2 regions of the Streptococcus lishijunsis genome follow, and region 1 is predicted to be linked to the other one. Evidence: predicted binding sites of a transcription regulator. Region 1 holds the regulator's gene; the other holds the start of a gene.

Region 1 (3,764 bases):
GTCCCTAGCAATGTCACTTACCTCTCTGCTGCTGACTTAATTGCTAAGGCTATCGTTTATATTCACGAACGTCGCCCACTAAGCCCTTTATTTGCTTTTCAAAAAGACTAATAATAACACTCACTTGAGTGATATGAGAAAGGATCTGACTACTATTACACACACACCTATTTATCTTGACAATGCTGCAACTACTGCTATTAGCCCAAATGTTCTTGAAGCTATGACTAAACAACTGACAGATGATTATGGTAATCCCTCAAGCCTTCATCATTTTGGTCGCAAAGCCAATCAGCGTCTCAGAGATTATCGTGAGACAATCGCTCAAGCACTTGATGTCTCTAGTCGTCATATTATTTTTACTTCTGGAGGATCTGAAAGCGACAACTTCGCCATCAAAGGCTATGCTCTAGCACATCAAGACAAAGGAAAACATCTGATAACCACTGCTATCGAACACCATGCTGTTCTAGAAACCATGCACTATCTTGAAAAGCGCTTTGGTTTTGAAGTGACTTATCTCCCAGCTACAGATGGCCATATCACCCCTGAGCAAGTCCAAGAAGCTCTGCGTGAGGATACCATTTTGGTCAGCATGATGTACGCTAATAACGAAACAGGTGATCTTCTTCCTATCAAAGTTGTTGGAGAGTTGCTCTCTACGCATCAAGCAGCATTTCATGTAGATGCTGTTCAAGCCTTTGGCAAAATTGCTATCTCACCCAAAGAGTTAGGTATTGATCTTTTGTCAGCTTCTGCTCATAAATATCACGGGCCTAAAGGTGTTGGTTTTCTCTATGTAGGGGATGTATCCATGGATAAATTCATCCATGGAGGCGACCAAGAAGATAAAAGACGAGCTAGTACTGAAAATATGGTAGGTATTGCTGGTATGGCAGAAGCTACCAAGGAAGCCTATGCTCACCTTGAAGAAAACTACCTCAACGTCACAAAACTCAAAAACCATTTCCTACAAGAGCTTGATAGCTTAGGAGTTCATTACTACCTCAATAGTAGCGCCCAGTCACTTCCTCATCTTATCAATATTGGCTTTAGAGGCCAACATAATGGCTTGCTCCTGACTCAGCTAGATTTGGCTGGCTTTGCTGTTTCTACTGGCTCTGCTTGTACTGCTGGTGCTGTCACACCAAGCCATGTCCTAGCAAGCTATTTTGGAGACAACTCTCCAAGATTACATGAATCCATCCGTATCAGCCTCTCTGAGCTTAACACCAAAAAAGAGCTGTCCTTGCTCGCTAAAACACTTAGAAATATTATAGGTAACTAATATGGCTTTTGAAACTGAAATTCATCTGGCTGATTGCCCTTATAGCTACGCTATCAGCCCTAATATAAAGGCTTACACACTACGTGATACAACCTTTATCCAAAACAAAATCGGTAATTTCGAGCTCACTCGCTTACTCGAAGAAGTCCCTAATTCTGGTGAGGGTTTTCCGTTGAAAATTACGGTCAAAAAAGATTTAAGCGCCTTCAAGTTAGTCATTACCGATAAATCAGGACTACGATTGGTTAATATTTTTAAAGATAGTAAACATCGTATCTTACAAGACAAATTCTACTTCCTAATGGATAGTCTTGTAGAGCGACAAGTCTTCACTAAAAAATCACTTTAAACACCATCTTGAAAAATCTTATGCTATCATAAGATTTTTTCACTTATAACAAATCAATTTGTTGCTTTTTTCACAAAGTTTTTGATACAATAAGGATATAGAAAAAGACAAGTTAATCATAATTGATATTTAGGAGGTATCCTTACCATGACGATTGATAAATCCATTCCTAAAGCGACTGCCAAACGCTTGCCGCTTTACTATCGTATTTTTAAACGTTTTAATACCAACCACTTTGAAAAAGCTAGCTCCAAGCAAATCGCTGATGCCATTGGTATCGACTCAGCGACAGTGAGACGTGACTTTTCTTATTTTGGTGAGCTGGGACGTCGTGGTTTTGGTTATGATGTCAAAAAACTAATGGATTTTTTTGCTGACATTTTAAACGACCACTCAACCACTAACGTCATGCTCGTAGGATGTGGCAATATTGGCCGTGCGCTACTGCATTACCGTTTTCATGACCGTAACAAAATGCAAATCGCTATGGCATTTGATCGCGATGACAATGAATTAGTCGGTACCACTACTGAGGATGGTATTGCTATCTACGGTATTTCAACCCTTAAAGAACATATGGCAGAAAGCTGTATTGAGACAGCTATTTTGACTGTTCCAAGTACACAAGCTCAAGACGTCGCTGACTGTTTGGTTCAAGCAGGTATCAAAGGTATCTTGAGTTTCTCACCGATTCACCTTAGCGTGCCTAAGGATGTCATTGTTCAATATGTGGACTTAACGAGTGAACTACAGACACTACTTTACTTTATGAACCAATCACAAAACCAATCTTAATATCATAAACACAGAAGGAGAGGGAATGACAAAACCAATTATTGGTATCACAGCCAATCAACGTATCAAACAAGACATCAACATCCCTTGGTCATATGCGCCAACAGGCTTTGTCAAGGCTATTCAGCAAGCAGGAGGTTTGCCGCTTCTTCTTCCTATCAGCAATGAAGAGGATGCCAAAACTTACGTCTCAATGGTCGATAAAATCCTCCTCATCGGCGGGCAAAATGTCGATCCCTCTTATTATCATGAAGAACGCCAAACTACAGACACCGACTTTTTCCGAGACCGTGATATTTTTGAGATGGCTGTCATTAAAGAAGCTATTCGTCAGAAAAAGCCTATCTTTGGTGTCTGCCGAGGCTTACAGTTGATGAATGTCGCACTAGGCGGCAGTCTGAATCAAGCGATCAAAGGGCATTGGCAAAATGAAGAAGGGAATGTCAGGACGCATCCTGTCATCATCAAAAATGATTGTGTCCTCTCAAAAATTTATGGTGCTCAAGCTCAGATCAACTCTTTTCATCGTCAAAGCATCAAAACAATTGCTGATGCCTTACAACCAATTGCTTTTGACCCCGATACAGGAGTCATCGAAGCGGCTGTCTCAAAAGACGATCATCTTACCTTTTTAGGGGTTCAATGGCATCCTGAGTTGCTCATTGAAGATAGTCCTAAAGACATGGCACTCTTTGATTACTTTGTCAATGAGCTCTAATCAGCCAGAATAAGACCCTCTTCACGAAAACTATAGTATTCATGACGTCCTACAATAATATGATCAAGGCAGACAATACCTATGGTATCACAAGCTGCCCTGATTTTTTTCGTGAAATCTTCATCATTTTGGCTAGGTGTTGAAGACCCTGACGGGTGATTGTGTACGACAATCAGACTTGTCGCCATGTTTTTACACGCATAATAAAGAATCTCTCGTGGCTCTGCTATCGAACGCCTCACTGTTCCGATAAAAATCGTTTTTTGCTCAATCACACGATTCTGCGTGTTGAGATAAATAGCTATCAGGTGTTCTTGTTTACTATCTGATAGCTCTAACATCATCTTACGTGCCAACTGTTGACTACTTAATATCTGCTCTTTTTGCTGATAATCAGAATCTTGGATACGCTTAGCTAGCTCCAACATCGCTTTTAATTCTACCGACTTGACCTTGCCTATTCCCTTTATTTTCTGCAATTCTTGTAAAGATAAGTGTTTAAAGTCCGCTAATGAATTTATCTGGCTAATAATCTGTGTCGAAATTTCTAAAACAGGGGTTTCTCTTGTCCCTGTACGAAGTAAAATCGCTAGTAATTCTTGATTACTTAGCTT
Region 2 (3,764 bases), on a different contig from region 1:
AATCCGTTTTCTGATGTCGATAAATTTTTGTTGCAGACGTGTAAAGAGCTCACTCACTGCCTCATAGCTATTGAGATAACCTTCTTCTTGGTCAAGAGAGTACTCATAGATATAGCGTGCTACCTTAGCCGCATCCATAGCCGAACCACCACCAACGGCAATAATCGTATCTGGCTTAAAGCTTGCCATTTGTTTAGCAATCTCAATGGTTTGACCTAATGTCGGATCTGGCTCAACGGTGCTATAAATAGCGGTTGTCACCTTATCCTCACGCAAAGCAAGCTGAGCAAGAACTGTATCTACAAAGCCAAATTGGACCATACCTGGATCGGCTACAATCAACGCACGGCTCATAGGCTCACACTCATCTTGTAAATAAGAAATGGCATTTTTTTCGTAGTAAATTTTTTCTGGAAGACGTACCCATTGAGGACGATTACGACGTTTTGCAACCGTTTTGATATTCAATAGGTCACCAGTAGATAAATTATGTGACAATGAATTTTTCCCCCATGATCCTGTACCTAGTGTCAGACTGGCTTTAAGTGCATCTGTATAAATATCACCAATACCACCGATAGAGTCAGGCTGGTTGACAAGGATACGAGATGCTTTAATGTGATCGCCAAATTCTGCTACAAAAGGATCTGCTTGAGAACCGATTTGGATAGCGGCATTGTGTCCAGCACCTTGATAATCTAAAAGAGCAGAGACAATAGCAATACCGTCTTTGCGGTCTTTAGCCTTATAGACAGATAAGAGCGGTGAGAGTTTTTCGGCGGAGAGTTTTTCTCCGATATTCTTAGCGTCAAGCTCAAATAAAAGGACATCTTTACCTTCTGGCAAGCTCACACCTGCCTCTTGACAAATCCAAGCTGCACTTCGACCAGCAACAGGGCCATTGACACCATTGTGATCATTAAAGACAAAATCCTCAATCTTCTTGTAATCTTTTTTAGGAACGAGATAAGCTCCTTTTTCTTGCATTTTAAGAAGCCACTCTTTGTAAATAGGCGCCTCAACAACGGCTGAATTTTCCGTAGCACAAATCATCCCATTGTCAAATCGCTTAGACATCAAGAGATCTTCTACCGCACGATCAAGGTGGGCTGTATGATCCACATAAACAGCACCATTACCAGCACCTACCCCCATAGAAGGATTACCTGATTTCAAGGCTGCATTAACCATACCTGGTCCACCTGTCGCAAGAATAGAGGCGATTTTTTTATTTTGGATAAGGGCCGATGTATTGGCAATAGAAGGGGTCTCAATCCACTGAATAATATGCTTAGGAGCCCCCGCTGCGAGCGCTGCATCGTAGAGGATTTGAGCAGCATGAGCCGAACAATGATGCGCTTGTGGGTGAAAGGCAAAAACGATAGCATTGCGTGCCTTAAGTGCCACCAAAATCTTAAACATCGTCGTTGAGGTAGGATTAGTTGTAGGTACAATCCCAGCTAGAACACCTAAAGGCGCTGCAATTTGAATTTGCCCTGTAATCTTATCCTCACCGATAATACCGACTGTCTTTTCATCTTTAATCGAATGGTAGATATTTTCAGTTGCAAAACGGTTCTTCGTGTCCTTATCTTCAACAACACCACGCTTTGTTTCATCAACCGCTTCTTGTGCTAACATCAAGGAAGCTTCTGAACCTGCTAAAGCCATAGCGGCTACGATTTTGTCAACTTGCTCTTGCGAATACGTCGCAAATAAAGCTTCCGCTTCTAAAGCTTTGTCAACCAAGCTATCTGTATAGATATTGGCTTGTTCTTCAACGGTTAATTCCTTCGTTTCTGCTTTTTTGACCATGTATAGTCCTCCTAGTCATCTGTCAGTGGTAGAGAAGAAACTTATCTTGTGATTTTCTTCACTTATGATTGTACAATAATTCACAAATAATTGCAACCGTTTACTGTTTTTTGTTTATAATAAAAATCTTAGAAAAAAGCCCTTTCTCTACAAAAGGGCTTTACATTATGGACAGCGTCTAACAATCTGTCCATAATTTTGTTCTCTTATCGCTTCATCTCCTAGCTGATAGACCTTATCTGCTTTTTGGGTGAGACTATCCCAAGGTGTCTTTCCGATACGGGTCACCAACTCAACCTTATCTCTTAGCGTTTTGAGATGGGACTGGCCTTTGGCTGAAAAGCCTAGGACATGAATAGCTTTTGGAAGTGGCCTTTCTGTTGCATTGACTAAGATATAAGTCAAGATACGTCTAATGCGAGCTTTGGTATAGCGTTTTGTCGCTGTCTTAGCCACCAATTCTTCAACCGTATGACTACTTTTTATCGCCAACTTAAGCCTATTAGACAACTCGCTATTGACTTGATAAATCTCTGTCAAGTCTTGATGCGTCATAATCTGATAACGTAGAAGCGGAAAGTACAGGGACCAATCAACTAAAATAGCCTCCTCTAAAAGCTCCGCATTAGGCATAAAGCGTCGCAGAAAAGCCTTATCAGCCGCATGATGCCTAAGGCTTGTCGCCGAAGCATAAGCTACGTCTTTCTCAGTCGAGTGAAAACCTGCCCCCTGCCTTTTGATAGGAGAGAGACTAATGCCATATCCTCTAGCTACCTTAGCATAAGCAAGTGCCAAAATATGATTAGGTGTCTCCCCTGAAAAAGGAATATTTGTAAAGTGTTGCCACATCATCTGTGTCTTTTGTGGATAGGATAGACTATCTGGCAAGCCCTTGATAAAAGCTGTCATCTCCGCTTTTTGAGACTGATACACATCACCCAAAGCATTATAATCTCTTAGCTCCTCGCTACCAAAACACAACTGCGTCACGCCTAGCTTGGCTAAAATATCAATGGCTCCTTTAGCAAAATAATCTGCCGCTTGAACGGACACTAAAAAAGGAAGCTCCACCACAATATCAGCACCACAAGTTAGAGCCATCTGCGTCCTCGTCCACTTATCAACAAAAGCTGGCTCTCCTCTTTGGACAAAGTTTCCCGACATGGCAATCACCTTTAGTCCACTAGCCTGCTCTAAAAGGTACTTATGGCCATTGTGAAAAGGGTTAAACTCTGCTACAATTCCTGTCACATGATTCATCATCTTATTTCTTAGCTACAAAAAACCAACGCCTAGAGTCCTCTTTAGGAGCTTCATCGGTAAAGTCTGCATAGACTTCGACATGCCTAAAGCCTGCCTGCTCTAGTAAAACATCATAGGTCAACAGCTCATACGTCCGCTCTTCATGTATCTCATCATGACGGCTAAAGCGTCCGTCTTCTTCCTTTAAGAAAAAAGTCAACTCATGTACAACCGAATGAGGCGCTTCATCTTGATAACTATCCCACACCATAGCAAAATCTTCGGCATTTTCATGGTAAGCATAGCCAGGAAAGACCTCGTCAGTCTGATACGTCGAATGCACATCAAAAATAAAGACACCATCTTCTTTTAAGACACTATACACCTGACTAAAGACATCACCAACAGCTACCTCATCTTCCATATAGCACAACGAATCAGAATAACACGTCACAAGCTCATACTCACCTATATCGGCTAAGTGGAGCATATTTCCTTCGACAAAAGAGATAGGTTGCCCAGCTTTTTGGGCACGCGCCTTAGCAATAGCTAACATATCAGCACTAAGATCTAAACCAGTCACGTCATAACCTGCTTGAGCAAAGCGAACTGACTGAATCCCTGTCCCACAAGCCAACTCTAAGAGTCTCTTCTTTCCTTTTGGAAAATGCCTGAGGCTAAAAGCTGTCCATTCATCATAAAGGGCA

What was found. Region 1 encodes Rex, which represses fermentation and respiration genes when NADH is low (regulators of the CRP and FNR family bind a similar motif). Its sites were predicted from a motif close to TTGTGAANTANTTCACAA; they were not measured.
Region 2: adhE (bifunctional acetaldehyde-CoA/alcohol dehydrogenase) is a predicted target of Rex. The motif match lies at 1,884-1,901, and genes of this name have one in related genera.

The regions. Positions count from the first base shown of each region.
Region 1 is NZ_JBLBUC010000005.1:12,247-16,010, forward strand. It holds gene ACLN19_RS03480 (ribose-phosphate diphosphokinase) at 1-111, shown strand, start outside; gene ACLN19_RS03485 (cysteine desulfurase family protein) at 134-1,288, shown strand; gene ACLN19_RS03490 (DUF1831 domain-containing protein) at 1,290-1,637, shown strand; gene ACLN19_RS03495 (redox-sensing transcriptional repressor Rex) at 1,785-2,432, shown strand; gene ACLN19_RS03500 (gamma-glutamyl-gamma-aminobutyrate hydrolase family protein) at 2,458-3,150, shown strand; gene radC (RadC family protein) at 3,147-3,764, opposite strand, start outside.
Region 2 is NZ_JBLBUC010000002.1:18,991-22,754, reverse strand. It holds gene adhE (bifunctional acetaldehyde-CoA/alcohol dehydrogenase) at 1-1,815, opposite strand, end outside; gene ACLN19_RS01320 (nucleotidyltransferase) at 1,981-3,078, opposite strand; gene ACLN19_RS01315 (class I SAM-dependent DNA methyltransferase) at 3,080-3,764, opposite strand, start outside.